4 regions of the Bacillus sp. m3-13 genome follow, and region 1 is predicted to be linked to each of the others. Evidence: riboswitches for the same ligand, from Rfam matches in the RefSeq annotation. Region 1 holds a riboswitch; each other region holds the start of a gene.
What was found. A riboswitch is a leader RNA that binds a small molecule or an ion and turns the genes downstream of it on or off. The one in region 1 is predicted to bind S-adenosylmethionine.
Positions count from the first base shown of each region.

Region 1 (8,192 bases):
TAAGGTTCAGTTCCCTTCACTTTTTCAATAAGCTGTTTCATCTGATACTTTGCAGGCTCCTCTTCATCACTCCACCAACCTAGGTGACATGTATAAAAGGACATCTCCTCACCCTGCACTTCAACCGTCACACCAACTATTTTACGTGTTTTCCAAAAGTCCGAATCCGTACTTTTAGAAACAAAGAAGGAATGTGTCTTTTTAATAGAATGGCGAGTCAAGATCGCAAGGCCTTCCTCGAACGTATCATACCCCATATGGGCGAAGTCCCAGACTAACTCGTAGTCTGACACTCCAAGCTTTTCAAGTTCCTGCTGTAAAACAAGGCCGAAGTTGTTTTGTTTAATGTTTCCTTTGACAACTTGGGCATCGATGCTTTGACTAACCTCTTGAAGAGCGATGACATCGTATGCTTGTTCCTTAATGGCTCGAGCGATATGCTGTATCTTTTCCATTTGGTTCTCTTCCTGCCAAGAGTGGCAGTTTAAGGTTAGTAGTTTCATCGTTTATTACGCTCCTAACAAGTCTTGTATATCAGATTTGATTACATCAGCTTTTGGTCCGTAGATCGCTTGTACACCGCGGTCTTTCACAATAAGTCCAAGCGCACCTTTTTCTTTCCATGCCGCTTCATTTGCAACTTTCTCTCTATCTTTTACTGTCACACGCAGACGAGTCATACATGCATCTACATCTTCAATATTTTCCGCTCCACCAAGCAAGCCGATAATCGCAGGTGCCAAAGAATCTGCTTGTACATTTGCAGCTGCACCGTTGCCAGTGCCTTCTTCTTGCTCGATATAGTTTCCGTTACGTCCCGGAGTAGGGAAATTGAATTTCTTAATCATGAAGTTCGCTACCGCAAAGTTCAATCCGAAGAATACTAGACATGCAATCACAAAGTTCACTAGATCTAACCATAAGCCGGCTTTTACAATCATCGGTGTACGAGTAAGCAACTCAATTACCCCGAATGCATGAACACGAATATCAATAATATCAACAATAGCGAAAGCTAGTCCTGTCATAATCGCATAGATTACATATAACACAGGAGCAGCAAACATAAACATAAATTCGATTGGCTCTGTAACACCAGTCAAGAATACTGCAAGACCTGCAGATAAGAACATAGACTTGTACTTTTTACGCTTATCTTTGTCCACATTGCGGTACATCGCATAAGCAATACCAATCAATGCTGCACAAGAGAGAATCATTTGTCCTACTTTAAAACGAGCAGGCACCACTTCGCGTAGAAGCGCTTCATAAGACTCTGTGTCACCAGCTGCAAGGAAGTTGTTAAGATCGGCAATCCAAGCTAACCATAATGGATCTTGTCCTGCTACAACAGAACCAGCGCTGCCGCCAGTTAGAATTGTATAAGTCCCGCCAAGTGACGTGTAGTTCATTGGCACCGTTAACATATGATGCAATCCGAAAGGCAATAATAGACGCTCTAATGCACCGAAAATGAATGGTGCAACGATTGGCGCGCTGTCTCTAGAAGAAGCGATCCAAACACCGAAATCGTTTAACAATCCTTGAATGAACGGCCAAACAACACTCAATACGATACCAGCGATAACAGATCCACCAATTACAACGAATGGTACGAAGCGTTTACCGTTAAAGAATGATAAGGAATCTGGTAATTTACTATAGTTGTAAAATTTATTGAAAAGGTTAGCACCAAGGAAACCAGCAATGATACCAACGAATACTCCCATGTTTAACGCTGGTGCACCTAATACAGTAGTAAAGTAGTCACCAACAACTAGTTCTTGTCCAAAAAGAGTGGTAAATGTAGCTTCAGGGTCTGCCACCATATCGTTGTTAACCCCAAAGATTGCACCAGTGATACGGTTGATAAGAACGAATGCAATCAGTGCAGCGAAAGCTCCTCCTGCACGTTCTTTCGCCCACGATCCACCAATGGCAACCGCAAATAATACATGCAGGTTGGTGATGATTCCCCAACCAATATCTTCCATCACTCTTGCAATCGTTTGCACAAGAGCTAAGTCTCCGCCAGTCATCCCGACCAACTTACCAAGAGAAATCATAATACCAGCAGCAGGCATAACCGCAACCACTACCAGCAAAGCTTTACCGAATTTCTGCCAGAAATCAAAAGACAAAAAGTTCTTCATTTTTTAACAGCCTTCTTTCTATAAAAGTTCTATTTTTTGTTGAAAACGAATTCATTTTAGTGTAAAACAATGCACATCTAGTGCAACCGTTTGCATTTTCCTATTGTATGGGATGTGGGTGAACAATGCAAGCAGAAAATATTATTTTAATAAATTTTTAACAAACTATAACAAGATGTAAGAAAAAATAGAAGAATGCAACTTTTGTTGGAAGTATATACAGGTTCCGTGAAAACGAGTACACTGTTTCCGTAATGTATGAAGAAAAGGAGACTTGATATGAAAAAGTGGATTTTCTCTATGATACTTGTTTTAGTAATGGTGCTATCTGCCTGCACAGAGGAAGCGAACAATGTGGACACTGCCGATTCCAAACAAGTTCCTGCTGACCAGAGCGGGGAAACGGTAACCGTCCTTATGAATATACAAATGGAAATGATTCAGACCATCCGCAAGCATCTCGAGCCTGTAACATCCTATGAAATGTCAGCAGGTGAAGGAGATCTTGAAGCAGCCGTTGAGGCTAGTAATCGTATTGCCAACGAACTTCGTGGAATTGAGATTCCGAAGAACTTGGATGATGATCTTAGCGCGGATATGAAGGATTCCATCGAGTTGTTAGCTCTATATTTTTGAAGAACGTGCTGCAGCCTTGTCAGAAGGCTCAGATGGTGAAGAAGTGACAGCTGCATTGGATACTTTCCACCAGAAAATAGGCGAAGTCTTTGAAGAGGTAGGCTTGCATGCCCCTAACTTCGAAAAGGATGTCTATTAATAGTTTTATGCGAAACGCCTTCCTGGTATGGGGGGCGTTTTTTGGTGGGGAATTAAGGTAATGGTCGGGATGAAGACCTCAGTGGAAGGAATTCAGGCTTGGAAGTGTCTTCATAAAGTGGATGAAGACCTTAGTGGGAGGATTTCAGGCTTGGAAGTGTCTTCATAAAGTGTATGAAGACCTTAGTGGAAGGGTTTCAGGCTTGAAAGTGTCTTCATAAGGTGTATGAAGACCTCAGTGGAAGGAATTCAGGCTTGGAAGTGTCTTCATAGGGTGTATGAAGACCTTAGTGGGAGGGTTTCAGGCTTGAGAGTGTCTTCATAAGGTGTATGAAGACCTCAGTGGAAGGAATTCAGGGTTAGAAGTGTCTTCATAAGGTGGATGAAGACCTTAGTGGGAGGGTTTCAGGCTTGGAAGTGTCTTCATAAGGTGGATGAAGACCTCAGTGGAAAGAATTCAGGCTTGAGAGTGTCTTCATAGGGGGTATGAAGACCTTAGTGGGAGGGTTTCAGGCTTGAAAGTGTCTTGATAAAGTGTATGAAGACCTCAGTGGAAGGAATTCAAGCTCAGAAGTGTCTTCATTGCCGCCCACCCCCGCTCAGCCTCCCCAAATCCCCCATCATCAATTCCCCTACAAGCTAATAAGCTATAAATAACACCAACTTTATTTAGCTATCCGAAATACTTGTCCATTCCCAAGTTTCGTGATAGGATTAGTTTAGATAATAATAATTGAATAGTAAGTTTTCTTATCAAGAGAGGTGGAGGGACTGGCCCTGCGAAGCCCGGCAACCGTATGGTACAAACAACCGTACAGGTGCCAATTCCAGCAAGACAAACGTTCTTGGAAGATAAGTGGATGTTACGGGCTTGTACTCAAACTTCTTCTTATCGAAGGAGTTTTTTGTTTGTCTACATACACAAACATTTAAGGGGGAAGCGTGAAATGAAGTTTGGATTTTGGTTGCCGATATTCGGCGGTTGGTTGAGAAATGTAGAGGACGAACAGATGCCGCCGACTTTTGATTATGCAAAAAAAGTGATCCAACAGGCAGAACAGCTTGGTTTTGACACCACTTTAATTGCCGAGCTTTTCCTAAATGATATTAAAGGACCGAAAGAGGACTCATTGGAAGCTTGGTCGACTGCTGCAGCTTTGGCAGCCGTTACAGAAAAAATTGAAATCATGACGGCGATCCGGCCTGGTTTTCATAACCCGGCAATTGCGGCAAAAGCAACCGCAAATATCGATCATATCAGTAACGGGCGATTCACTCTCAATGTCGTCTCGGCTTGGTGGGAAGGGGAGGCTCGTCAATATGGCGGGATTTTCACTGAGCATGATGAGCGTTATGACCGCACAAAGGAGTTTATTGATGTCCTTAAAGGCTTATGGACAGAGGACTCTTTTACCTATGAGGGAAAATACTATCAGTTGAAAGACACAAAACTTCACCCTAAACCGATGCAGCGCCCAAATCCGATACTTTACGCAGGTGGCGAGAGTCCGAAAGGGAAGGAAGTTATCTCCTCACACTGTGATGCCTATGTCATGCACGGGGGCACGGTGGAGGAAGTGGCGGCGAAGATTAATGATATGAAAGAAAAGAGAGCTAAGACACCGAATCCTCCTTTTCAATCCTTTGGGATGGCTGCTTATGTCATATGCAGAGATACGGAAGAAGAAGCGGAGGCGGAACTTGCCCGGATCACAGCTGTTAAAGAATCAGATGCGTATGCTGGATTTAAGGACTTCACAAGCAAATCACAGCTTGAACAACAAATACAACTGCAGGACTACTCTGTATCGAATAGGGGATTGCGTCCAAATTTAATAGGCACGCCAGAGCAGATTGCTACAAGAATACAAGAATTCGAGAAAGCGGGCGTGGACTTATTGCTATTACAGTTCTCCCCGCAGCTTGAAGAAATGGAGCGCTTTGCCAAAAAGGTGATGCCACTTGTAAAGTCGAGGACAGAAGAGCTTGCCCAATCATAAAAACCAAGCAGAGAATACACTAGCATATATGCATAAAATGGAGGCAAACATCGTGAAAAAAATCTACATTATCCATGAAAATAAAGAGTGGACAACACATTTAACTAATAGATTGGAAGAGTTGGGATTGCCATATGAAGAATGGCATTTAGACGAAGGAGTAGTTCCTTTGACGGAAGAACCACCTGAAGGCGTATTTTACAACAGAATGAGCGCCTCCTCCCATACAAGAGACCACCGCTTTGCACCCGAGTTAACAGGAGCGGTACTGGCGTGGCTCGAGCACCATGAACGAAAAGTGCTCAATGGAAGTCGTGCACTTCAGTTGGAATTAAGTAAGGTAAATCAATACACGGCCCTAGAAAAAGCTGGAGTGAGAACGCCAAAAACGATTGCAGCGGTAGGCAAGGAACATATACTGCAAGCAGCTAAACGAATAGGATCGAACTCCTTTATTACGAAACATAACCGTGCTGGAAAAGGACTTGGGGTACAACTATTCCACTCCACAGCCTCCCTTGAAGAGTACCTTTACGGACCTGATTTTGAAGAACCTGTAGATGGCATCACGTTGATCCAAGAATACATTCAGGCGCCAGAACCTTTTATTACCCGTTGTGAGTTTATTGGCGGGAAGTTCATGTATGCCGTTCAGGTCGATACATCAGAAGGCTTTGAGTTGTGCCCGGCCGATGCCTGCCAGATCGGGGACCTGTTCTGCCCTGTAGGCGAAGAAGTCGAAGAAAAGCCGAAGTTCCGTATCGTGGAAGGCTTTGCCGACCCGATCATTGAAAAATATGAAAACTTCCTGCAAGAAAACGAGATTCAGGTAGCTGGTATTGAGTTTATCCGCAACAGTCAAGGTGAAATCTTCACTTATGATGTCAACACCAACACTAATTACAATGCAGACGCGGAAAAAGCAGCCGGGAAATACGGCATGCTGGAACTTGCAAAGCTACTAGGAAAAGAGCTAGAGGGCTCTGTAATACATCTGTAGAGTTTCGCTCCAGGTGTTCGCTTTCCGCGGGACGGTGCTTGAGCCTCCTCACAACGCTTCAGGGGTCTCAACCTACCGTTACTCCCCCGCTGGAGTCTCACACCTTGCGCTTCACTCTACAGAGGATTCACATTAAAAAAGCTATCCCAAAGTCCCCAACAGGACTCTAAGGATAGCTTTTTACATGCCACTATTAAAAGAAAAACACATGCGCCATGAGCGCGATAACCGGTAACGTAATCAATGTACGTAAAATGTAAATCACGAACATCTCCCAAAGCGATACAGGAACTTTAGAACCTAAGATAACGCCCCCAACTTCAGAAAGATAAATCAGCTGTGTAACAGATACTGCCGCGACTACAAAACGTGTTAACTCGCTTTGAATATCAGAAGCTAAAAGTGCTGGCAGGAACATGTCCGCAAAACCAACAATAAGGGATTCAGACGCTTTAGCCGCTTCAGGAATTTGCAGTAACTCTAGCAACGGAATGAATGGCATGCCAAGGTAAACGAAAAGGTCTGTGTTTTCAGCTAGAATCAAGGCAATCGTACCGAATGCCATAACAATCGGTGCAACCCCCATCCACATATCAAGGACATTTTTTCCGCCGTCACGGAAGAACTTACCTGCGCTCTTATTTTTAGAAGCGCGCTCTACCGCTTGGGTGTATCCCCATTTTAACGGTGAATAGCCGGCAGGGATCAGTTCTTTCTCATCTTGTTCTTCTCCGTTATAATACTTATCCGCTTTTCTGGATAAAGGAGGGATACGCGGCATGATGATGGCTGCTACAAGTCCAGCCACCCCAATCGTAATGTAAAATGGAATGAACATGGACCCAAGTTTCACTTGCGTAATAACAACAAGGCTAAATGTAATCGAAACGATCGAGAAAGTAGTCGCAATAACCGCTGCTTCTCTTTTCGTATAATAACCTTCTTCGTACTGCTTACTTGTTAATAAGACCCCGATGGTCCCATCTCCAAGCCAAGAAGCTAAAGCATCAATGGAAGATCGCCCGGGAAGTTTAAATAAAGGACGCATGATTCTCGTCAATAGTGCGCCAAACATTTCCAACAATCCAAAGTTTAATAATAACGGCAAAAATAAACCGGCAAAAAGGAATACTGTAAATAGTACTGGTAGCAAATCGTTTAGAATGACAGACCCTGTAACCTCACTCCAGACAACCTCTGGACCAAGTTCAAATAAGGTCATAATGGCCAAGATCATCGCTAAAACTCTTACAACGGTCCAGAAGATAGACACGTTCAGTAACGTGTTAAAGAATCCTGGCTCTTTTGTAAAAGAGGGCTTCACCAGCTTGGTCACTACCGTTGCGATGGCAGTGATGGTAATGACCCCTGTCATAATGTAGGGGATGCTACTGCCTAAAAGGTCTCCTAACAACCCAGCAAAAATGGCAATTGGAATCGTTAACTCGTCATCGTACATGACAGGAAACATGAATAATAAAATTCCTATGATAGAAGGAATAATAAATTTTAATTTATCTGCTGTTCTAAAAGATGAATGGTTTTTCAATATAATAATCTCCTTATGCGTAAATATGCAACGTTAGTTATTTTAATACATTTCTCAAACTTTTCAAAGGTAGTTACTGGAATTATGTATTATCTTTCACTTGGATACCCCGAAACCAAGTGGTAGCAAACCTACATTAGCCAATCAATTCGCAAAGTCGAGAATCTCCAACTCTTTATTTTTTCTAAGGTCAATAAAGTGATCATCGACCTTGATAATCGGCAGGTGCGGTTCATCGGAATGGATGAAAATAATTTCTGCAAGTTTCCCGTTATTCAGAACCACTTCTTCGCGAAGATGATTGGAAAGAACATATCGGACAAACGGATAGACGATGGCTGGATTCAATCTATTGTAATTTGCCTCTTGGATAAGAATTTTAGTAGTGGTAAAAATATTTTGCTTAGGTCGATAGCTTCTTTCTGATGAGAGTGCATCATACATATCCGCAACCGATAGAATCTGAACAAAGTATGGAATCTTCGAATGTTTGATTCCTGTTGGATAACCACTTCCATCCAAGCGTTCATGATGTAGCAACGCCCCTTGCAATATATGAGGATCGATGGTTCGGTTCCTTTTAAGCAAATCATATCCGTAGGTGGTATGTTTTTGTATTTCCATCCACTCTTTTTCCGTCAAGCGGCCAGGCTTTTGTAAAATACCTTTGTCGATCAGTAACTTTCCAACATCGTGAAACATCCCCATTTGACCGA
Region 1 is NZ_ACPC01000022.1:71,767-79,958, reverse strand. Features, by position in the region: gene M313_RS0115945 (endonuclease/exonuclease/phosphatase family protein) at 1-503, opposite strand, end outside; gene M313_RS0115940 (PTS transporter subunit IIBC) at 510-2,153, opposite strand; gene M313_RS0115935 (hypothetical protein) at 2,433-2,789, shown strand; gene M313_RS26670 (hypothetical protein) at 2,806-2,928, shown strand; SAM riboswitch class I at 3,675-3,786, shown strand; gene M313_RS0115920 (LLM class flavin-dependent oxidoreductase) at 3,875-4,927, shown strand; gene M313_RS0115915 (ATP-grasp domain-containing protein) at 4,980-5,927, shown strand; gene M313_RS0115910 (YjiH family protein) at 6,121-7,476, opposite strand; gene M313_RS0115905 (HD-GYP domain-containing protein) at 7,621-8,192, opposite strand, start outside.

Region 2 (8,192 bases), on a different contig from region 1:
GAAATCTATATTATTTAGACAGCAAAACAACCAAGAAGAGTGTTGTTGCAGAATTAGCTACCGAATTGGGTGTTCCTTTTCTAGAAAATGAATTATTCTTTGACGAAGTCTACTCAACAAATCATATCGTAAAGCAAACCAATCACCTCATCAAAAAGACAGAAGTGGATGATTCTATCATTGCTATTGGTCATGTGGGTGTTGTTGGAGAAAAGACTGCAGGGGTGCTAAAGCAATATATCCCTAAATTGCAAGAAAAAGCGGAGATAGTCACATTGTCTAACATTCTAATTGATAAAGAAATCTTGCTCCACTAATGATTCTCATGAGGAAAGAGCAGCCTCCAATTTGGAAGCTGCTCTCTGTCTTATTTTTGCACATCAATTTGATCCACATGTGTGACTCGGAATTCTTTTTCTCCGAGCTTTTTTACTAACTTGTTAAGTTTTTCTTCTGGCAATTCAGCCGGCAGATTGACAATAATTCTGCGTAAATATTTTTCTCCGTTATCAAGTGTAAGCATTCCGTCTATGTTAACGTCCTTTAACATAGAAACAAGATCCTTAATCGCTCCTTTGTGCTCGATGGTAGCGATAGTAAGGGTATACCCACCAGTTTTCATTCCAAATGAGTCAGCCAGGACATCCATGACGTTTGCATGTGTCAGTATCCCGAGAAATTCATTTTCCTCATTCAATACAGCGATAAACGGCAGTCGTTTAATCGTGAAGAATGCTTTGAAGAATGAATCCTCCTCATATATATAAGCATCTTGGTTTTTTACCAGCACTTCTATTGAATCGTCGGGACTTCCTTTTTGTTCATAAAGATAATCTAATAAATGCACTTTATATACCAAACCTAAGAATGTATTCCCGTCATTACTAAGAATGGGGATGCACCTGTAGCCGGTATCCTTTATTTTCTCATAAGCTTGTTTAACCGTGTAAGTTGGTTCGCAAAACTCCACATCATGCTTTGGTACAAAATTATAACGCACCTTCATCTCTCTCACTCCTTAGGCAGTTTCTCTCTAGAATATGTAAGTTATAAAACTACTATAACAGTAGCATATTCCTTTTCTAAGGTAAAGAAAATTCATAATATTAACACAACTTATTTATAAAAGTTTAAACTATTTTGCAGCATTAGCGGCCACTTGGACTGCATCCCATACTGTAGCAAACGGAGGGGCATAACTCAAATCCAACATGGCAATTTGGCTTGTCGACAATCCGCAAGTAATAGCTGTCGCATAAACATCAAGCCTTTTCGCAATGGATTTATCTTTTCCAATCAGCTGAGCGCCCAGGAGCTTTTGTGATTCTTTTTCATATACAAGCTTTATATGAATCTTTTCTGCTTCAGGATAATAGGAGGCATGGTTATTTGTTTCAATCACCACTGTTTCAACATCCAAGTTTTCCTCTTGTGCTTGTTTTTCTGTGATTCCAGTCATTGCTGCCGTCCATTCTAGAATTTTCACCACATTTGTTCCGAGAATGCCATCAAATTTAGTTGGAATACCGGCAAGATTGTCAGCAGCGACCCTCCCATGTTTATTGGCTGTTGTTCCGAGAGCTATGTTTACAGGTTTATTTAAGAGAAGGTGATTGCTTGTTGCACAATCTCCCGCTGCATAAATAGATGGGATACTTGTTTCTTGATGGGAATTAACAATGATTGCGCCGTTTTCCAGCATATCTAGGCCTAACTCTTTTACAAATTGTGTGTTCGGTTTAATTCCTATATTTACAATAACCGCATCTACTTCATACGCATTTTTGTCTGTCACAATGCTTATCACTTTTCCTTGTGACATTTTCAATTCTTTTACTTCTTCACCTGTTCGAATTTCCACTCTATCTTGCAGGGAATCCGCAATAATATTAGCCATATCCTCATCATAATTTGGCAGAATCTGATTTTGCAGCTCTATGACGAATACCTCTTTGCCAAGCTCTACCATGGTTTCGACAAGCTCCATCCCGATATATCCCCCACCTATGATGCCTACCTTTTTGATCTTTTCATCTTGGTAGTACTTACGCATTTCTATTCCATCATTCAGTGTCTTCAATGTATGAACATTGCTTGCCTCTTTCGGGATAAAAGGCGGCACGATTGGTTTGGCTCCTGTTGCAATCAAAAGTTTATCATATTGAACAAATGTTTCTTCCCCTGATTTAAGGTTTTTCACCTTTACCCTTTTGTTTGAGTGATCTACTTTTGTTACCTCATGATGAATATGGACGGCGATGTTTCGTTCTTCAAATTCTTCTACCGTTCTTGCTAGCAGATCCTCATGAGATTCTGTCACACCAGATATGTAATATGGCAATCCGCACGCTCCGTAAGATACATGTTCATCTTTTTCAAATACGCTGATTTTTATCGTTTCATTTAGTCTTCTTAGCTTAGAGGCCGCACTCATTCCCCCTGCAATGCCCCCAATTATCACCACATGCTCCATAACCTTTTCCTCCTAAGTCTATCTCTGTTTTCATACCATTATATTCCCTCTGGAGAGATAAATTAGTCATCCAACATAAAGAAAAAAATTAGTTGGTTGGATATTCACCGCTGTTCCTTTCCGCAAATGGCTGCGCTTTCCGCGGGACGGTGCTTGAGCCTCCTCACTTCGTTGCGGGGTCTCAACCTACCGTTACTCCCCCGCTGGAGTCTCCGCCAATTTGCTCCAATCCACAGCTAGAAATTGTGTTAAAGAAAGGTTAATAATTTCAATTCATAGATTTCTTTTAACCTTTCGATGAATGGGATAACCTTGTTGATTGAAGTGGAAGGCGCGCAGACGCCCGCGGGAGGAAGGGACAGGTGAGACCCCGCAGACAAAGTCGAGGAGGCTCACGGACCGCCCGCAGGCAAGCGAAGCGCCTGGAACGGAAATCAACCGGATTTTACGATTTCTAAATTTCATAAAAAAATGACCCTGCCAGCGCAAGGTCATCAGTTTTTATTAGTTATTTACTTCTTCTTTTTCATAAATCGGTACCCAACCTTCTGTAGTAACAAAGATTCGAACCGCAACTACTTTACGATCCTCCATCAAGGTGAAATAGTGGCGCACATTGGGAGGGACAGAGATTAAATCGCCCGGCTCTAACTCTACATCAAAGAAAGAACCATCTTTTCCTTGAATAACGAAGATCCCATGGCCACTGACAATGAAACGCACTTCATCATCTGTATGATGGTGCTCTTTATTGAAATTTTGTAGAAGTTGCTCCAAGTTCGGTGTTGTATCAGATAACGAGATAACGTCTTGTGCCTTGTACCCTCTTTTTAAGGAAATTGCTGTAATTTCATCTTTAAAAACTGTAAGAATTTCTTCCTTGTTCTCAGCAGTCAAAGAAAAGTTTTCCTGTAGATGTTGAGGGAGTTTTGCAATATCCCAATTTTCGTAGATTACTTCATTATCATTCAGGAAGCTTTCTACCTGTTCTTTCCCACTGATTCTTTCATCTGTTTCGTGTAATCTGATTTCTGCCATGTTATATTCCTCCTTATTTTATATCACTATTAACACCGCTGTTGATTTCCGTACCGGGCTTCGCTTTCCGCGGGGCGTGTGCTTGAGCCTCCTCGCTCCGCTGTGGGGTCTCAAGCTACCGCTACCTCCCGCCGGAGTCTTCGCCCGTTCCTCCAATCAACAGCTAGGGAAACTATTGAAATAACTTTTCTATATAAGATTTAAATAGATATTTTTGGTTGAACCAAGTTTTTTACACTTAATAATTTCAAATGATAGGAGAATAGAAATTCCCAGGCCTCTAGGTGTTTTTTCGCCTCAAAGGCGTTCCTTCCCCAAACGGTAATTCCATGATTCCTAATCAGAACAGCGCCAGCATCTCCATCTATATATTGAGAAAATTCATCTGCCAAAGCTGGAATGTCTGCATGGTTTCTTATGATTGGGATGCTTACTTCCGCATCTTCTTCCCATATACCAAATGCTTTGATGATTTCCTGTCCTTTAAATCTAATCTCGCCGTAGTCACCATATAGCTCAGAGATGACATTGTTATCAACGGTATGAACATGCAAGGAACAACCTGCGTTCGTCTTCCGGTAAACTTCGAGGTGTAGCAATGTTTCTGCAGAAGGCTTCAAGGTAGTGCTTTCGACCGCGTTCCCAAGTTCATCCACAAGCAGAAAATCTTCTGAGGTTATCTTTCTTTTATCCTTGCCGCTTGAGGAAACCAAGAATTGCAACGGGGTATTTGATACTTTAATAGAAAGGTTTCCACTGGTGCCAAAGAACCAATCCCGAGAAGCCAACTCCTCCTTAACCTCAGAAAGCTCTGTCCATTTCTTTAAAAAATGACTCATGCTGTCACCTTCCGTTTTTTCAAGATATCCATCACATCATAAAACGTTTCGAACGGAGAAAAGGCAATGGAGTGCTCCTCACACTTTTTAATCAGAAAGTCCCTCGCTATCACTTGATCCGCAAGCTTTGCCGCTTCTAAATCTGTGATGGAATCGCCAATCACAATTTTATAAGTATCAGATTTGACAAGTTTTCTGATAATCGATGGCTTGCAGCAACCACAATCGTTGTCACAGTCCACATCACACTCATTAGGCCAAAGGATGTTTATGGTTTCCCCATCAAAATCAGAGCCATTGCAATAGATGTTCTCCTCTTCTATCATTCCTTCCAAAAGTGGTTCCACAAAGAAGTCAATACCGCCAGAAACAATATAAAGGGGTATTCCTTCTTCTTTTGTAAAAGCCACAAACTCATTAAAGCCTTCCCGTATCTCAGCGTGACCTAGTATATATTCAGTAATTGCTTCCTTTTTCTTAGAAGGAAGCAAGGAAAACATTTTCCCTACCCCTTCTTTGATGGAGATTTCTTGAGATAATACCTGATTTTTTATTTCGTCCCATTCTTTTGGAGCAAACTTTTTCATAATGGCAATGATATTGTCACTATTGGTGATGGTTCCATCAAAGTCACAAAAAATCATTTGTTTATTGGCATTCATGTTGTAACCTCCACACTTCCCCACTGCTTGAGGGCCACCTCTAACTCCGGATGCTTTTGTGCGTATGATGTCAATGATTCCCCAGCTTTTACCGCATCTACTGCCTGACGAAAAGCTTTTGCTCCGGCAGCCCCACCAAGCTTATGCCCGTGCACCCCGCCTCCTGCGTTGATGACCGCATCGTTGCCAAAATCCTGATAAAGTAGTGGTACGAGTCCAGGGTGTATTCCAGCTGAAGGGACAGGCAGTGTCGATTTAAACTGATTGTCTGCTACTGTCAGAGCGTCCCGGATACCGAGCGCCTGTTCCTTCGGCAATGCCACACTTCCGTAAGGAGATGGGAATAAAGAAAAGTCAGCACCTGCATAGCGTAAAAGTTTTCCTAACAACAACTCATTGGAAACGCCATAAAATTCTGATGGGGTAACCGCCCCACTAACCGCCGGATGCGCCATAATCGGAATGGATACTTCCTTGTCTTCAGCCAAACTTTGAAGTGTATCAAGCCCATAAGCAAAAACATTGAATAGCAGAAAATCAGCACCTAATTCTACCGCTTCTTTTTGCTTTATCTTTAAGCTCTAACGTACGACCTGTCAGATTAACCGCATATCTTGCACGATGTCCTGTCTCTTCCTTCACTTCCTCTAGAATCCTTTTTGCCTTCGTTAATCCTTTTTTCAAAAGGGGTAAGGTCGTTTTCAAACAATATTTCATCATCCTTGATGAAATCAACTCCCCCTAGAGCCTGTTCCTTCAACTGATCCGTTAAATAATCAAGGTCCCTGCCAATCACCCCTTTGAAAATGCTCATCACAAATGGTCTATGATGTACGCCAGTAATGGAGCGAAGCCCTTCTATTCCGAATTTCGGTCCAGGATATGCTAGCTTCAAGTCATTGCTGAACTCAAGATCAATCAACTTAATTTCCCCATCTAATGACAACTTGCCAAATACCGTGGTTAAAAATCGCCGGCAAGTCATTGCTATAATTGAAACTAGGATAAGCAATTTGGATAATGCCACGTGTCACCGTATTCCCTAAATAAGAATTCACCCTGTCATTTGACGAGAGCTCTTTCACGCTTACGACTCTGCCTTTATGCTTTCTCAATTGCTCCTGTTCAAGCTGCGGAAGTTCAGTCCAGGACCCGATGGTAAGTCCAAGTGCGATCCCTTCCGCTTTTTTTTCGAGATTCCCGTTATGATCATGAACCAAATAGGTTGCTAGAATTTCTGACATTATGTACACCCTTTCTAACGATGATAAAAAAACAAAAAACCCCTTCCATAAGAAGAGGTTAGTCTATCTAACGTCCTCTTATCTATCAGCTTTTTGCTGCAAGATTTAGCACCGTGCTTAACTGAATAAGTCGGTTGCCGGGTTTCATCGGGCTAGTCCCTCCACCTGCTCTTGATAAGATTGGATTATATATAAAATTCAAATTATCTAAATACTAAATTCTAGTTGAGATTATGCCATCATTTTGAGTTTATGTCAACAGACTATTCAGAAAATCTTTAACCCTCTGATTCGTTGAACTACTTCTTGTAATCTTTCTGTACTGGTTAATAAACCGACGCGCACATAACCTTCCCCAAAGGATCCAAAGCCAATACCAGGTGCCACCACCACATGGGCTTCTTCAAGCAGTTTGTCTGCAAACTCCTCAGATGTGTATCTTTCCGGAACTTTTAACCATGCAAAAAAAGAACCTTTTGGCGCCTTTACTTCCCAACCAATTTCCTGTAATCCATGAATAAGGATGTTTCGTCTCTCCTCATACAAATCTACCAATTCTTGAACACAGGTTTGTTTATCTAACAAGGCAGTGGCAGCCGCCTCTTGGATCGCGCCAAAAATACTGACATACATATGGTCTTGCAATAGATTGATCGCTTTGATCACACTTTCATTCCCCACTGCAAACCCCACTCGCCATCCGGCCATATTAAAAGTTTTCGACAATGTATAGATTTCAATCCCGACATCTTTCGCACCAGGAGTTTGTAAGAAGCTAAGTGGTTTTTTTCCATCAAATCCGATTGCACCATATGCAAAATCATGAACCACGCAAATATCGTGCTCATTTGCAAGGTCTACCGTTTCTTTAAAAAATACAGAATTCGCTACAGCCCCTGTCGGATTATTGGGGTAATTGAGGAACATAAGCTTAGCCGCTTTTAAGACTTCCGGATTGATATCTTCATAGTTTGGTAAAAAATGATATACTTCTTTTAAAGGCATGTATTCCATTTTCGCTCTGGCCAATGCCACACCAGACCAATAATCAGGATAACCCGGGTCTGGGACAAGCACGGTATCCCCTTCATTCAATAAACATTGGGGGATTTCTACCAGCCCAGCTTTGCCACCAAAGAGTATGGCCACTTCAGTTTCTGGATTTATGTCCACTTCATATTCTCGTTTATAAAAAGTTGCGATCGCTTCTTTAAAAAAATGATGACCCTGAAAAGGGGAATATTTATGATGATTCGGTTTTTCGGTTGCTTCCTGTAACGACTTTACAATATGTTCAGGAGTCGGTTGGTCAGGGTTTCCTTGTCCAAGATTAATAACATCATGACCTTGTGCAACAACCTTTCCCACTTTTTCAACCAATGAAGCAAAGAACTGTTTAGGCAGTGTATTTAATAATTCAGATTGTTGAAAGTGTTTCACCTTTTTCACCTACTTAAAAAATTCTTGAAATCCTAGTCACAAATCATATATTGTTAGATTCAACTTGTAAAGTATTTTTTCAACGGGGGGATAAAATTATGAAATGGAAAATAGCTTGTATTCAATTTGATGTAGCCTTTGGAGATCCCAAAGCAAATATAGAAAAAGCATGTGAACTACTGACATTGTCAGGTAAGGATCGACCAGATATCATTGTCCTTCCTGAACTTTGGTCCACAGGTTATGACCTCGAACGCCTTGATAAAATTGCAGATTCCGGCGGTTTTGTCACTACCAAATTCCTTAAATCTGCTGCAAAAGAACTTAAAACCCACATTGTGGGTGGTTCTGTCGCCAAAAAAACGAACAAAGGAATTTATAATACGATGATTACCGTCAATAAAGATGGCGAAGTTGCCGGCGAATATAGCAAATTGCACCTTTTTCGCTTGATGGACGAGCATCACTTCCTTCAGCCAGGAAAAACGGATGGGAT
Region 2 is NZ_ACPC01000012.1:104,351-112,542, reverse strand. Features, by position in the region: gene M313_RS0105390 (divergent polysaccharide deacetylase family protein) at 1-317, shown strand, start outside; gene cbpA (cyclic di-AMP binding protein CbpA) at 368-1,006, opposite strand; gene M313_RS0105380 (CoA-disulfide reductase) at 1,136-2,473, opposite strand; gene mtnD (acireductone dioxygenase) at 2,978-3,511, opposite strand; gene M313_RS0105370 (methylthioribulose 1-phosphate dehydratase) at 3,712-4,350, opposite strand; gene M313_RS0105365 (2-hydroxy-3-keto-5-methylthiopentenyl-1-phosphate phosphatase) at 4,347-5,012, opposite strand; partial or broken gene mtnW (2,3-diketo-5-methylthiopentyl-1-phosphate enolase) at 5,009-6,256, opposite strand; SAM riboswitch class I at 6,332-6,437, opposite strand; gene M313_RS0105355 (pyridoxal phosphate-dependent aminotransferase) at 6,524-7,696, opposite strand; gene M313_RS0105350 (carbon-nitrogen family hydrolase) at 7,795-8,192, shown strand, end outside.
Region 2: another riboswitch for S-adenosylmethionine. It lies ahead of mtnW (2,3-diketo-5-methylthiopentyl-1-phosphate enolase); the one in region 1 lies ahead of M313_RS0115920 (LLM class flavin-dependent oxidoreductase).

Region 3 (8,192 bases), on a different contig from region 1:
ATTACGTAACCTACGTAATGGTGCCATCCAAGAAAAAACGTTCCGTGCTGGTGAAAAAGTAGCAAAAGCACAAATCGACAACCGCAAAATGCAATATCTTTACGCAAACGGCGACATGCACGTATTCATGGACAATGAGTCCTATGACCAGTTGGAACTTCCATCTGCTCAAATTGAATACGAATTGAAATTCTTAAAAGAAAACATGGAAGTAGCTATCATGATGTACCATAGCGAGACGCTTGGAGTCGAGCTTCCAAATACAGTAGAACTAAAAGTAGCGGAAACAGAGCCAGGAATCAAAGGCGACACAGCTTCCGGCGGATCTAAGCCAGCGGTTATGGAAACTGGCGTAACAGTTAACGTACCATTCTTCGTAAACGAAGGTGACGTATTGATTATCAATACAACTGACTCTTCTTACGTTTCTAGAGCTTAATTTGATTTTTTTAAAAAGGAGAAGGTCCCTTGTTGGTTGGGGGAACTTCTCCTTTTTTGGTGTTGGTGGGAGGGCGGAGGTGTGAATGGGTGTGCGATTGGTGGTTGAGTGTTCTGTTTACCAATATAAGGAATCTATTTGCCCGAACGGTAGTGAAATCTGGTTGAAATGTCTAATAGAAGGAAATAAAAGGAATATCAACGACGAAACAGGGAGCAGATTCACAAAAAGGGTCAAAGAGAAGCACTCTCAAGGCCCGAACAGCAAGCAAATTCAACAAAACGGGCAAAGAAAAGCTCTCTCAAGGCCCGAACAGCAAGCAAATTCAACAAAACGGTAAAAGAGAAGCCCTCTCAAGGCCCAAACCACGTACTAATCCCCGCAAACCGTCCAATAGAACCTCCCGCCAATCTCACTCCCCAAACCAAACCAAATCAAACACATTCTCCACAACCTTCCGACCGTCAGATCCATCCACCTTACTCATCCAAATATGCTTTCTGTCATCCGCATCTACCCGGACCCAAGACAACCGCAAACCAGAACCATGTTCCAACACCACAGGCTCACCATCGGAGTAACCCTCAGGCGTTTCCACAATTTTGACTGCCTCTTTTTCCTTCAAATCCACCATATACAATGACGACTTAAATTTATCAGGACTGTCACTGGTTTCTCTCCCACGCGCCACAACAATCCTCTCATCATCTACCCAATCAAAATCCACATCTGCAAACCCTTTTGGTGTATGAACCTTTTTATAATTTGGGATAATGGTGCTTGTCGTCAGGACCTTATTTTTAACTCCGCCACTGGTCATCCGGCCACCTCCCTGAATAGAGGCAAGAAGAGGCTTTGTCGGCGCCCACTTAATCCAATCGGCATCAAGAAGGACTTCCCCAAGCGGTATAAAAAGCTTGTTCTCTTTTACATAGACGCTAAGCATATTGCTGTCAGCAGACCACGATGCTGTCGGCGCCACCACCATTGCCAAACTTTTTCCGTCATGTGACCAGGAGAAGCTTTCCACATCCACTGAGAGGATCGAGATATCTTCATACTTAAGTGGAGATCCAATCGTGTGAAGCGGTGTAACTTTAACATCCATCTCATGAGATTCCTTCTCCACACCCCAATGAACTTCGTAAAGTCTTGGGTGGCTCCAACCATCAGGAAACAAAGCCGCACTAGCAGATGCAATTAAGTTAACACCTTCTGCATCCCAAGTGAAATTAGACACACCACCTGTAAGCTGATGAATGATTGGAGTACCGGAAGCGAGCTCCACCACGCAAAGTATGGAGCCAGTCAGGAATGCAAAAGAATGATCCGCGGGATTCCACTGTGGATCATGTCCAGCAATCTTTAGCTTGCTAGAACTCATCGTTTCGGTATTATATAACCAGATGTAAAATTCTTCTGATTCTGATTGTGAATCCACCTGCTTGGCTTCATAAACAAGCCATTTACCGTCATGTGCCCAACTGAATTTTCCTACTTCAATATTCTCATGTAAGGAGACTTCTTTCGTACCGTCAAACAACCATAAAGATTGGTATCTTGTAAAAGCTGCTTTTGGTTGTTCCGTAGTTGCCGCATAGTTAGATAAAGGAGCGAAAACAACGGATGCAGCCAATAAACAAATCAATAAATATTTCATGGTAAAATCCTCCTAAAATATTCCTACCCATTAGTGTTACCAGCTACCATCATTTCATGAATAAAACAAAATCAGAATTTAAGTTGAAATTAGTGAAAAAGATGGTATAGTAAAGTAGTGGAATTATTCCAAGTGATATTTTTTTTGTAGATTTGTGCAAACGGTTACGCAATCATGCAACCGTTATCATAGCAAAGAGCGTCGTTAATAAAGGGAGTGTATCAAGATTGAAAAAGATATGGTGGAAAGAAGCAGTTGCCTATCAGGTATATCCTAGAAGTTTCATGGATTCCAATGGGGACGGTATTGGTGATTTACGAGGAGTTATTTCTAAACTAGATTATTTAAAAGATATGGGTATAGATGTTATTTGGATTTGTCCAATGTATAAGTCTCCAAATGTTGATAATGGCTATGATATCAGTGATTATCAGGACATCATGGAAGACTTCGGGAACATGGCGGATTTCGATGAGTTACTGGAAGAAGTGCATAACCGCGACATGAAGCTTATCATTGATTTAGTTATCAACCACACTTCTGATCAGCATGAGTGGTTCATTGAGTCTGCGTCTTCTAAGGATAACCCAAAGCGCGATTGGTATATTTGGGAAGATGGAAAAGACGGCAAGGAGCCGAACAACTGGGAAAGTATTTTCAATGGTCCAGCTTGGAAGTTGGATGAGAAGACTGGCCAGTATTACATGCATATCTTCGCAACAGAGCAGCCTGATTTGAACTGGGAAAATAAAGATGTTCGCTTTGCATTGTACGATATGATTAACTGGTGGTTGGATAAAGGAATTGACGGATTCCGTGTGGATGCAATTTCTCATATTAAAAAAGAGCCTGGATTCCCAGACTTGCCAAATCCAAAAGGCCTAGATTATGTTCCATCTTTTGACTACATGATGAATGTGGAAGGAATTCAAAAGCATCTCGAGGAATTGAAAGAGCAAACGTTTGCGCGCTATGACATCATGACTGTCGGGGAAGCAAATGGCGTCAAGCTGAACCAAGCAGATGAGTGGGTTGGCGAAGAGAACGGTAAGTTCAACATGATCTTCCAATTTGAACATCTTGGACTTTGGGAAAAAGGAACAGAAGGCGGCGTAGACCTTCTTCAACTGAAAAAAACATTAACGAAATGGCAAAAAGGATTGGAAGGAAATGGCTGGAATGCATTATTCCTTGAAAACCATGACCAAGCACGTTCTGTTTCTACATGGGGAAATGACAAAGAGTACCTAGTAGAAAGTGCGAAATCCCTTGGTGCATTGTATTTCTTGATGCAAGGAACTCCATTCATATACCAAGGTCAAGAACTTGGTATGACGAATGTGAAGTTTGACAGCATTAACGATTACGATGATGTTGGCATGAAAAACCTTTATGACATTGAGAGTGCTAAAGGCGAAGAGCATGCTCAAAAAGTGATGGAAATCATCTGGGCAAAAGGCCGTGACAACTCCCGTACTCCAATGCAATGGAACGATGAACTAAACGGTGGATTCTCTACAGGTACCCCTTGGATGGGCGTAAATGAAAACTACAAAACGATCAATGTGGAAAAGCAATGGAATGACCCGAATTCCGTATTAAGCTTCTACCGTGAAATGATCAAAATCCGTAAAGAAGAGGAAGTATTTGTTTATGGCGAATACAATCTGATTCTTGAAGATGACACACAAGTTTACGGTTACACTCGAACACTTGATAACAAGGTAGCTATAGTATTATGTAACTTGAGTGAAGAAGAAGTCACAGTAGAGCTTGAAGATCTTGAGGTAGTTTCAGCTGACCTTCGTCTTCAAAACTATGAGGTTGCTAAGCATGAAGCTGTGTCTGAATTGACGTTGAAGCCTTATGAAACTCGTGTTTATGTGGTAGCGAAGTAAGATATTGCTTGGGAAAGTCTCACCATTTTGGGTGGGGCTTTTTCTTTTTTTGTGGCGGTAGAGGCAACGAATCTGCTAGGCGGCGATGATGAAGACCTCTGATTTGATAAGATCTAATGAAAGAGGTCCTCATCGCACTTATGAGGACGTCAGTTTGGTGAGAAAGACTTGAGACAGGTCTTCATCGCACTTATGAAGACGTTAGTTTGGAGAAAAAGGCAGGAGAGGTGTCTTCATCGCAGTTATGAAGACGTCAGTTTGGAGAGAAAGGCCGGAGAGGTGTCTTCATCGCAGTTATGAAGACGTCAGTTTGGAGAGAAAGGCCGGAGAGGTGTCTTCATCGCAGTTATGAAGACGTCAGTTTGGAGAGAAAGGCCGGAGAGAGGTCCTCATCGCACTTATGAAGACGTCAGTTTGGCGAGAAAGGCTTGAGACAGGCCTTCATCGCACTTATGAAGACGGCAGTTTGGCGAGAAAGGCCCGAGAGAGGTCTTCATCGCACTTATGAAGACGCCAGTTTGGCGAGAAAGACCGGGGAAAGGTCCTCATCGCACTTATGAAGACGCCAGTTTGGGGGGAAAGGCATAAGAGAGGTCCTCATCGACCCTATGAAGGCGAGGTGGACCACACTTTAAACTACCAACCATAAATTTTTACTTTTCTTAAAAAAAGTCATTGACACTTCTCCTTTAAGGCGGTAAAGTAATACTTAATTCTTTTAATAAACTAAATATTTCGATCTCTTATCAAGAGTGGCAGAGGGACTGGCCCTATGACGCCCAGCAACCGTTCCGTTTGGAATTGGTGCTAAATCCTGCAAAACAGTGATGTTTTGAAAGATAAGAGAGGGACAAGTCTTTTTGTTTTCAATTAGCGCTCAAACCTCTCTTTTCTTAGAGAGGTTTTTTATTTTATTAAAGCAATAAAGCAAAAAGGGGAGTATAGAAATGAAAAAGAACTTTATTAAAAAAGGAATTGTGGTATTAACAACAGCGACTTTATTATTGACTGGTTGCAGTGGAGGGGGCGATTCTGCAGCGAGCAGTAAGCCGACTGGGCCGATTGAGAACGTACCAGAGATTTTTGCAGATGGAGAAGGTGCGAAAATTAAGGTTATCCGTAAAATCGGCGGGGATGATCATACGGCGCAATTTTTAGCTGGAGCGAAAGAGGAAGGGGAGTCCATAGGATTTACAGTGGATGTATTTACTGCAAATGGTGACAGTGCGAAATTCCATGATGCAATCAATCAGACGGTTAACCAAGATTATGACGGAGTGATCATATCACACGGTGATGATGCGGCAACTGTGGAAGGTGTCCAACAGCTTGTCGACAGCGGCAAAGAAGTGGTGACATTCGATTCCAATGGAGATCTTGCAAACATTGAAGGAGTGACGCTAACTTCTCAAGATGATGAGGAGCTGGCAAAATTAGCACTTGATCAACTCGTCAACGATTTCAACGGGGAAGCGAATGTGGTGTACCTGTGGGTAGACGGTTTCCCGCCGATGGTTCGACGTAACAATGTGTATAAAGAAACGTTAGAAAATAATCCTGGCCTGAACGAAGTGGAACGTTTTGGCGTTGCGGCGGCAGATACATCCGTTCAAACCCAGAACGCGGTTGCGGCAATGTTGAACAAGCATCCTAAAGGAAGCATTGATGCTATCTTTGCTACATGGGATGCATTCGCAGTCGGAGCGGCTCGTGCGTTGAAAGAAGCAGGTCGTGAAGAAATCAAGATTTACGGAATAGATGTTTCCAATGCGGACCTTCAGGAAATCAGTACAGAAGGAAGCCCTTGGGAGTATACAGCTGCTGTGGACCCGAAGTTAATCGGTGCGGTAAACCTACGTCTACTTGCTAAAAAGCTTGCAGGGGAAGAAACGCCGCAAACTTATGACTTAGAAGCTTCTTTGATCTCTCAAGAAGATCTACAACAATCAAGCGAAGCGGTAAACATGGGCAACCTTTCAAAGGTCGTGGAAGGCTGGGGAGAATCTGACGCATTCTTAGAAGAGTGGATGAACACATTGAAAGAGCATTACAAAAAATAATAGACGGCACTCTCTTCATAAGGAGGGAGTGTTTATATTTTTGAAGAGAGGGGGAGCAGAATGACAAACACTATACTTGAAATGAAAGACATATCCATTGAGTTTCCTGGAGTGAAAGCTTTGGACAAGGTGACATTTACCGCCAAACCCGGTAGTGTGCATGCATTAATCGGCGCCAATGGAGCGGGGAAATCGACATTGATGAAAGTGCTGGCTGGAACGTACGTTCATTTTACCGGGGAAATCAATCTCGGAGGAAAGCAACTTTCTATTTCGAAACCAACAGACTCCCAAAAGGCCGGTGTGCAAATCGTTTATCAGGAAGTGGATTCGGCGTTGATTCCAACTCTGACGGTAGCGGAGAACATCATGCTACAAGAGACGGTGCAAAACTCCGGTAGCAAGCAGTGGATCCATTGGAGAAATGTACATAAGAAAGCAGCCTCACAATTAGAGAAATTAAATAGCAATATCTCAACCAAGCGTCTAGTAAGCTCGCTGACATTAGCAGAGAAGCAGATGGTTCTCCTGGCAAGAGCCATTTCAACAGATTGTAAGTTTTTGATTTTAGATGAACCAACAGCGCCCCTTAGCAACAGGGAGACAGAAAAACTGTTTTCCGTCATCAACAAATTGAAAGAGGAAGGAGTAGGGATCATCTTCATTTCCCACCGAATTCCTGAAATTGTCGAGATCTGTGATGAAATAACGATTATGAGAAATGGCCAAGTAGTTAAGAGGGACAAAGTGGCAAACCTTACTTCAGAAAGGATAGTCGAGTGGATGCTCGGTCAGAAACTAGAGCAGCAGTTTCCAGAACACAATCCAACTATAGGTAAGACCTTGCTGGAAGTAGAAGGACTAAGAGACAATACTATAGTGAAAGATGTAAGTCTCCACGTAAAAGCTGGAGAAGTAGTGGGGGTAGCTGGTTTAGTTGGAGCAGGAAAAACGGAGTTGTGCAAGGCGCTCTTCGGAGGTTCCTCCAAAACCTCGGGGACTATTAAAATCAAAGGAAGTACGGTCAAAGTAAAAAGTCCTAATGTAGCTGTACAAAATGGGCTTGCCTTTATTCCAGAAGAGCGGAGAAAAGAGGGGCTCATACTCCACGAATCAGTGCAAACAAATTTGGTTTCCGCTAATCTTCATGCATTCACGAAGGCACTGCATTTCCTTGATAAAAAAGCGCAGAAAAATAAATCGCAAGAGCTTATCCAAACATTAGGCATTAAAACACCATCACCTGACACAAGCGTCCACACCCTTTCAGGCGGAAATCAGCAAAAGATTGCCATTGGAAAATGGCTTGTGTCAGAAGCTGATATCTACATTTTTGATGAACCGACAAAAGGGGTCGATGTTGGGGCAAAACGTGACATTTTCGAACTGATTACCGCCCTCGCAAAACGCGGCAAGGCCATCCTGTACGCATCATCTGAGCTATCAGAAATCGCCGGTCTGACCAACAGAGTGTATGTCTTATACGACGGCAAGGTGACAAAAGAACTTTCCACCGCAGATACAGACGAGCAAGAGCTTCTATACTTTTCAACAGGGGGACATTGACATGAAAACTGACATACCAGTACAGGAGAACGTAAAACCGGCTTTCCGCTTTGAACTGTTCGACTTCTTATATAAATACGGTACGATCATTACCATTTTTGTATTGATTGCCGTGTTTGCCCTAGCGAATCCAGCCTTCATTCAATCCAATAATGTCATCAATATATTAAGGTCGATATCGATCGTTACCATTATCGCAATTGGCATCACCATCTCCCTAACAGTTAACGGTTTTGACTTATCCGTTGGGTCTGTTGCTTCCCTGTCCAATGCCATCGTTATCTCTATGTTTGTCTGGTTTTCGCAAAATACGGCAGTGGCAATCTTTTCAGCAATAGCAGCAGCGCTGTTAGTAGGGGCTTTCAACTCTTTTATGATTGTAAAACTGAAAATCCCTGATATGCTGATGACCCTTGCGACCATGTTTATCATCCAGGGAATTGCCCTGACTTATACGAAAGGCTCTACAATTTCGCAAAATATGGTCATGTCTGACGGAACGTTTGCAACGGGAACCATCAGCCCGCTATTTCAGAAATTTGGACAGGTCCCATGGATTATCGTCATCA
Region 3 is NZ_ACPC01000018.1:117,056-125,247, forward strand. Features, by position in the region: gene efp (elongation factor P) at 1-439, shown strand, start outside; gene M313_RS0109885 (hypothetical protein) at 852-2,099, opposite strand; gene M313_RS0109890 (glycoside hydrolase family 13 protein) at 2,327-3,997, shown strand; SAM riboswitch class I at 4,738-4,843, shown strand; gene M313_RS0109895 (sugar ABC transporter substrate-binding protein) at 4,945-6,057, shown strand; gene M313_RS0109900 (sugar ABC transporter ATP-binding protein) at 6,118-7,623, shown strand; gene M313_RS0109905 (ABC transporter permease) at 7,625-8,192, shown strand, end outside.
Region 3: another riboswitch for S-adenosylmethionine. It lies ahead of M313_RS0109895 (sugar ABC transporter substrate-binding protein); the one in region 1 lies ahead of M313_RS0115920 (LLM class flavin-dependent oxidoreductase).

Region 4 (8,192 bases), on a different contig from region 1:
ACCTTTCTATTACATTGATTACACATTAGCCCAAATATGCGCCCTGCAATATTGGAAGCTTTCACAAGAAAATCCTGAATCTGCATGGACCTCCTATTTGGAACTTTGCAAACAAGGTGGTAGCAAATCATTTGTGGACTTAGTTAAATTTGCAGGTCTCCGATCTCCGTTTGAGGATGGTTGTGTAGAGTCGGTTGTCGGCGAGATTGAAAATTATTTAAATGAAGTGAATGATAAAGCATTATAATAGATGAAGCTGTCGTACTCTCCGGCAGCTTTTTCTTTCACTTTTATCGCAAATTTTGTAGAATAAAGGGTATACTTTAACCAAAATAGAATTAAATACTCTTAAAATTATTAGTAAAAATCGGTAAGCTACATAAAGATTTTTATGAAGATACTACTATTAACATTTTTAGTATCAGAAAAGGAAGTGACTGTTATGAAAACGAATGTATTATTTTCCAATGTTTCCACATTAAAAGTATACGGTGATTTCCCATTATCCGTTTCTAATATTTTTTCTGATTCTAGACAAGTAACGACAGATTCAGTATTTGTTTGTATAAAAGGCTACACAGTGGATGGTCACCGCTACATATCTTCAGCAATAGAAAAAGGTGCGAGTGTCATTGTAGTTCAGGATATGCCGGAACAATTGGTGGAAGGAATCTGTTATGTGCATGTTCGAGACACAGAGCGTGCATTAGGTCAGTTGGCAAATGCATTTTTTGATTTTCCATCCACAAAACTTCGCATTGTCGGGGTTACAGGGACAAATGGAAAAACGACGGTTTCAAGTGTCATCAATAATGTAATGAGAAAAGAAGGATATAAAACTGGGCTAAGCGGTACTATTGAGATTGATATTGATGGTGAAAAATTTGAAAGTAAAAATACAACAAGTGACGTTTTAACGATGCAGCGAATGCTTAAAGATATGGTAGAAGCCGGAGTGACCGATGTGGTAATGGAAGTATCATCGCATGGTCTTGTACTTGGACGTCTTGCAGGAGTGGAATTCCAAAACGGGGTATTCACTAACCTAACACAAGATCACCTCGACTTTCATGGAACGATGGAAAATTATAAAAATGCCAAAGGACTGCTTTTTGCACAATTAGGTCAAGACATGCGCAAAGACAAAGCAGCCATATTAAATGTAGACGACGCTGCAACCAAGGACTATGTTCAAATGACAGGTGCTAGAATCATCACCTACGGAATTAAAAATGAAGCCGATTTTAAAGCGAGAGAGATACAATTTTTTGAAAATAAGACAAGCTTCGTACTTGAAACAAATTTTGGTGAATTCGAGTTGGAGATCCCATTTGTTGGAGAGTTTAATGTGTATAACATTTTGTCTGTCATTTGCGTTCTATGGGACAAGGGCATGCCGTTTGAGCGAATCTTGAACCATTTAAGAGAGACTACACCACCAAGCGGAAGAATGCAGACACTTGAGACTGGTGACAAGCGAAATGTCATCATCGATTATGCCCATACGGAGGATGCAATTGGCAAAGCGTTGGACAGTATCCGCATGTTTTCTAAACACAAAATTATTTCCATTATCGGCACAGGTGGTGGAAGAGACAAAGATAAACGTCCTAAGATGGGCAGAATAGCAACAGAAAAGTCGGAATATGTCATCTTTACTACAGATAATCCGCTGGATGAACCTGGGGAAGAAATAGTCCAGGGAATGGCTGAAGGGGCCGTACATGAGAACTTTGAATGTATTCCTGATCGCGAACAAGCAATCATCCGAGCAGTTGAGATTGCAGGTGAAGGGGACGTCATCCTCATTGCCGGTAAAGGTCATGAAAATTATCAGCTGATTGGAAACGAATCCGTTCCATTTGATGAAAAAGAAATTACGCTTAAAGCAGTAAAAGCCTTTCCACTAACAGAAACCATTCCTACAACATAGAAAAAGGATATAGGCTGACTAGAAGATAGGCTCACTTAACTACAAAGTGAGTCTCTCATCTGGTCATCTTTTTTTGGGAGATTATCGTTATTTCTTTGGAAGTATAAAGTCGAAATATACAGGGGATGGAAGATATATGGGGAAAAAGTTAGTGGTTTTCATGTCTCTTCTTTTGGTTACAATGGGGTGTGCATCAAACGCAAATACAAGTGTAACTGAACAGAATAATCATGAGAGCAACGTGGTTCAAGAAGAACCACAAGAAGAAGTTTCAGCAGAAGAAATAACTGAAAATACAGATAGTGAAAGACTAGAAGTAGACAAACAAAAACAGGAGCTAGAGAATCTCGCATTAGAAGTAAATGGAAAAGTGTATGGTGAATCGTCGCAATTTTCCGAGTATGTAACAGGAGTTAAAACACGGCTTAATACAGAGGAAAAAGTCATAGCCCTCACTTTGGATGCATGCGGCGGTGAAAATGGAAGCGGATATGATGAAGAGTTAATAACCTTCCTAATCGAAAACGACATTAAAGCAGATCTTTTTGTCAATGCTAGGTGGATTGATGAACAGTATGAGGCCTTTGTGGAGCTTGCAGCAAACCCCCTTTTCACCATCCAAAATCATGGTACAGAACATAAACCGCTTTCTGTAACTCCCCGGAGTGCATGGGGAATTTCAAGTACTTCTTCTCAAGAAGAAATAGTGGAAGAAATAATGGAAAATCAAATGAAAATATTTGGGATTACAGGAGAAATCCCGCAATATTTTCGCTCGGGAACGGCATTTTATGATGACACAGCCGTCCAAATTGCAGAAGACTTAGGGGTTCAAGTGGTAAACTTTAATGTCATTGGGGATGGTGGCGCAACTTTTACAAATGAGGAAGTATCGCAGGAAATGCTAAAAGCACAACCAGGTTCCATCGTTATTTTACATATGAACCAACCACAAAGTGAGACTGCAGAAGGAGTTAAAGATGCAGTGCTGGCATTATTGGAACAGGGTTTTAGTTTTGTTCATTTTAAATGAATTTGATTTAGAGTAGATTACAGTTTTGTAACAAATGGGTTGGAAATCACATATTGAGAAGACAGAGGGTCACGATAAGGGTGGGAGGTTAGTATCGTGGCTTGTATGTTTCATGTGGTTATTTTCCATTGTGTTTCTTTTTAATGTTTCGGCGTGTCAATCGAAAAACCAAGGTGGAGAACGCCAATTCCATCATGAATGAAAAAAATTATCCAAAAGGAAATAGTGGATGGCATTATAGATCCGGATAATGAATGGAGGGAAACGTTTAGTTTGTTGACCCTTCAAGGCTTCGCAAGGTACAATTTGATATTTATCGGGAACGCAGGGCATTCAAAAATGAAGTTTTATATTCCTGAATTCAAAAGCAGGGGTTTTCGTTTTTACAGAAGAGGCCTGGGACTGGACCTGAACAGAGAGCTTGATATATAGGTATAGGTAAAACACAAAAAGAAATATTAGTTAGTAGCCGCTGTTCCTTTCCGCAAATGGCTGCGCTTTCCACGGGGCGACCTTGAGCCTCCTCACTTCGTTGCGGGGTCTCAACATTGCCGCTACTCCCCCGTAGGAGTCTCCGCCATTTGCTCCAATCCACAGCTAGAAATTACGTTAAAGAAACGTTATTGGTACATCAGTAACCGTCGGATAGGTTGCTTATTTGACTAAGGTGAATGAAGTAACCTTGTTGATTGGAGTGGAAGGCGCGCAGACGCCCGCAGGCAAGCGAAGCGCCTGGAACGGAAATCAACAGTATAATATACTTTCATATTATTAAAAAAGACTGCCCGGATTTGGACAGTCTTTTTTAGGTTATTTACCGTTTACGACAATTTGGTCATCTGTTACATCTACTTTGATATTCGTAAAAGTATCGCCATCCAATAGTAGGTCTGTGATTGGATCTTCGATATGCTCTTGGATAATTCTGCGTAATGGTCTTGCACCGAATGCAGGGTTATATCCAAGCTCTATCAATTTCTCTTTTGCTGCATCTGAAATAATTAGTTTGCAATCACGTTCTTGTCTCAGCATTTCAGCTAATTCGTCGATCATAATATCCACAATCGCCAATAAGTGATCTTTTTGTAACTGGGAGAACTCGATGATACTATCAAAACGGTTTAAAAATTCAGGTTTGAAGTAATTGGATAAGCTTTCGATAACGGATCCCGTTTGAGGCAAGTTCTGTTTTTCAAAGCCTACGGAGATTTTCTTATCCATCACACCTGCATTACTTGTCATGATGATAACCGTATCTTTGAAACTTACGGTTCTTCCTTGACTGTCCGTAAGCCTTCCATCTTCCATCACTTGCAAGAACAGATGGAGAACGTCCGGATGAGCTTTTTCCATCTCATCCAGCAAAATAATGCTGTAAGGGTTTCTTCTCACTTTTTCTGTTAGTTGTCCCGCTTCTTCGTGCCCGACATAGCCAGGAGGGGAACCGATTAGCTTGGAAACTGCGTGCTTCTCCATATATTCACTCATATCAAAGCGGATATAAGCATCTTTCGTTCCAAAGAGCTCTTCAGCCAGTGATTTGGTCAATTCGGTTTTTCCTACCCCTGTAGGACCAACGAATAAGAAAGCACCGATTGGACGCTCTTTTCTTTTCAAGCCAGCACGGCTTCTACGGATTGCTTTTGTAATTTTGTTAACAGCTTCTTCTTGACCAATGACTTTTTGGTTCAGGTTTGTTGCAAGGTTTTTAAGCTTTGCCTGTTCATCCGCCTGCAGTTTACCAACTGGTATTCCTGACATCTCTTCCATGATGAGTTGAATGTCTTCCAATGTCACCTGACCACGCACAGCATCCGTTTGATCGTTGGAATTTCTTTTTTCTTCAAGCTCTTCCTCTTCGTCTCTTAATTTGGCAGCAGTTTCGTAATCCTCCTTCGATAATGCGGCCTTTTTTTCTTCCTCAATTTGAGTCAGACGAGCATCAATCTGCTCCAAGTCAATCGTATTTAGCGTTAGATTTTTTCTAGAACCTGCTTCATCTAAAAGATCGATTGCTTTGTCTGGTAGGAAACGATCTTGAATGTAGCGGTGTGATAATTCTACGCATGCCTTAATGGCATCTTCAGAATAAGAAACTTGGTGATATTCCTCATATTTTGATTGAATACCTTTGATGATTTTTAATGCCTCATCCGTAGAAGGCTCTTTCACGGTTACCGGCTGAAAACGGCGTTCAAGTGCGGCATCCTTTTCAATTTGACGGTATTCTTTTAAAGTCGTTGCCCCGACCAATTGGAGTTCGCCACGTGCCAATGCAGGTTTTAAAATGTTACCAGCATCCATAGAACCTTCTGCAGATCCGGCACCAACTATAAGGTGAAGTTCATCTACGAATAATATGACGTTCTTTCTTTTTTGTAGTTCTGCAATTACTAGTTTAAGGCGTTCTTCAAATTGACCGCGAATACCTGTGTTTGCGACAAGGGAGGCTACATCAAGCAAATAAATTTCCTTGTTTTTTAATTTGGAAGGGACATCGCCTTCAACAATTTTCAAAGCTAGTCCTTCCACGATGGCAGTTTTACCTACACCTGGTTCCCCGATCAAAACAGGGTTGTTTTTATTTCTTCTATTTAGAATTTCAATTACACGTTTAATTTCTTTATCACGGCCAATAACAGGATCAATAAGCCCTGTTTTGGCAATGTTGGTTATATTTTTACCTAGCTCTTCAAGAATGCTTCCACCTTTTTTGCTTCCTATTGGTGGGTTTTGCGCTTTCCCGTTTATGTGGCCTTCCTCATTAGGGGAGCCATTTCCAAAAGGGAAGTCAGAGAAAAAACCGTTTGGAGTCGGTGATGTCATTTGTGCTCTTACTTCCTCAAAGCAGGAAGAGCATAAGACAAGTTGTGTCTGCTCGTTATTAGAGCGAAATTTAAATTGAATGGTTGCGTTATTTACTTCACATTTTTGACATTTCATCATTCTGCTACCTCCTCATATTGGTGTGAGATGCTCCATTGTTTTGAAAGGGAAACATGTCACCTTTGATAAAAGTTTGACTTATTTTGACCTTTGTAGGTTGTATGGATATTATACTTTGACCTTTTTTGACTTTCAAGTAGTTTGCTTTCAGGAATTTAGTGGAAGCAGAAAGTTATGTTGAAAAGTTCAGAATATTGTATTGACTTTTGTGCTTTCCAGTTGCTATAATTGCAAAAAGTTTTAGTAATAATTATTTCTCCTTAGAAATATCGTAGATTATATAACTATTATGTTTTAACGTATTAACCAACTAAATAACTCTTATCCAGAGTGACTGAGGGATCAGGCCCGATGAAGTCCGGCAACCTTCAAGAATTTAATTTCTTGAGTTGGTGCTAATTCCTGCAGGCGAAGTAGCCTGAGAGATAAGAGGAGGATTTTTAAACCTCTTCTTAGGAAGGGGTTTTTATTTTGTTGAAAATAGAAAATTGGAGGAATGTAGGATGACAAAACCAAATTATGATGTGGAAACAGTATTATTGCACGGAGGACAAACGCCAGACCCGACAACAGGTTCAAGGGCAGTCCCTATTTATCAAACAACCTCCTATGTTTTTGACAACACGGATCACGCTCAAAATCTTTTCGCGTTAAATGAATTTGGCAATATATATACAAGAATCATGAATCCGACTGTAGATGTGTTAGAAAAAAGACTGGCTCTTTTAGAAGGAGGGGCAGCTGCTGTTGCGACAAGCTCTGGAATGTCAGCAATAGCGTTTGCCATTTTAAATATTGCGCATGCTGGAGATGAAATTGTTGCAGCGGAAAATTTATATGGGGGCACCTATAATCTTTTTGCTGTAACACTGCCTAAGTATGGAATTAAGGTGAAATTCGTAGATGCAACAGACCCTGAGAATTTCCGCAATGCCATTACACCGAAAACGAAAGCGATATTCGGTGAGATTATTGGAAACCCGAGCTTACGCGTACTGGATGTAGAGGCAGTAGCAAAGGTCGCTCATGATAACTATATTCCGTTGATCATTGACAACACCTTTGCTTCCCCTTACCTTTGCAATCCTATCAAGTGGGGAGCAGACATCGTTGTTCACTCTGCCACTAAATGGATTGGCGGACATGGAACAACCATTGGCGGTGTAGTGGTGGATGGGGGGAACTTTAACTGGGACCATCCAAACTTCCCTGGATTCACAGAGCCGGATGAGAGCTACAACGGAATCAAGTATGCACAGACTTTTGGGAATCTTGCATTCGCTGTTAAGCTAAGAGTCCAACTATTAAGAGACTTTGGAGCGTGCTTAAGTCCTCAGAATGCATTCTTACTTTTACAGGGACTTGAAACCTTGCATTTACGAGTGGAAAAGCATAACGAGAATGCCTTGGAATTAGCAAAGTACCTAGAAGACCACCCTGCAGTAGAGTGGGTATCATATCCTGGACTACCAAATCACCCGGCACATACACTTGCCAGAAAATATTTGGGTAAAGGTAATGGATCCATTGTAAACTTCGGAATTGAAGGTGGGAGAGATGCAGGGAGAAAGGCGATTGACAGCATTAAACTTTGGTCCCATGTGGCAAATGTAGGGGATGCAAAATCTTTGATTATTCACCCGGCTTCCACCACACATCAGCAGCTATCTGGTGACGACTTAATCAAGTCCGGTGTAACGGAAGATCTGATTCGCTTATCTGTCGGAATTGAATCACTAAAGGATCTGAAACATGATTTAGATCAAGCACTTTTCGTTGCTACCGGAAAATCCAAACAAGCTGCAGTCAGTCAAAACATATAGAAATGAGTGGGCATTTGTGAGCTGTCAAACGGAACATACCAATAAGGTATCGATCGGAACGCTGCTTTTAGAAAACGGAAAAAAACTCCCTGATGTGGAGATAGCATATGAAAGAAAAGGAAATCCAACGGGTGAAGTGATTGTCATATGCCATGCTCTATCAGGAAATCAGGTTTCTGTCGGTTCAAAAGAAAACCCTGGTTGGTGGAATGAATTTATCGGACCTGATTTATATATCGACACGAACAGGTACCACGTTATTACGTTGAATGTTCTTGGCGGTTGTAGTGGCAGTACAGGGCCGATAAGCATAAACCCTGAGACAAATAGAAAGTACGGCGCAGCCTTTCCTGCCGTGACAATCAGAGATATAGTGCATTCTCAGTTTAAAGCTTTGCGAAAGTTAGGAATTGACCGTGTTAAGGCTATTATCGGGGGATCACTCGGTGGAATGCAG
Region 4 is NZ_ACPC01000012.1:121,745-129,936, forward strand. Features, by position in the region: gene M313_RS0105435 (M3 family oligoendopeptidase) at 1-247, shown strand, start outside; gene M313_RS0105440 (UDP-N-acetylmuramoyl-L-alanyl-D-glutamate--2,6-diaminopimelate ligase) at 443-1,933, shown strand; gene M313_RS0105445 (polysaccharide deacetylase family protein) at 2,070-2,966, shown strand; gene M313_RS0105455 (ATP-dependent Clp protease ATP-binding subunit) at 3,777-5,909, opposite strand; SAM riboswitch class I at 6,231-6,344, shown strand; gene M313_RS0105460 (O-acetylhomoserine aminocarboxypropyltransferase/cysteine synthase family protein) at 6,416-7,735, shown strand; gene metX (homoserine O-acetyltransferase MetX) at 7,752-8,192, shown strand, end outside.
Region 4: another riboswitch for S-adenosylmethionine. It lies ahead of M313_RS0105460 (O-acetylhomoserine aminocarboxypropyltransferase/cysteine synthase family protein); the one in region 1 lies ahead of M313_RS0115920 (LLM class flavin-dependent oxidoreductase).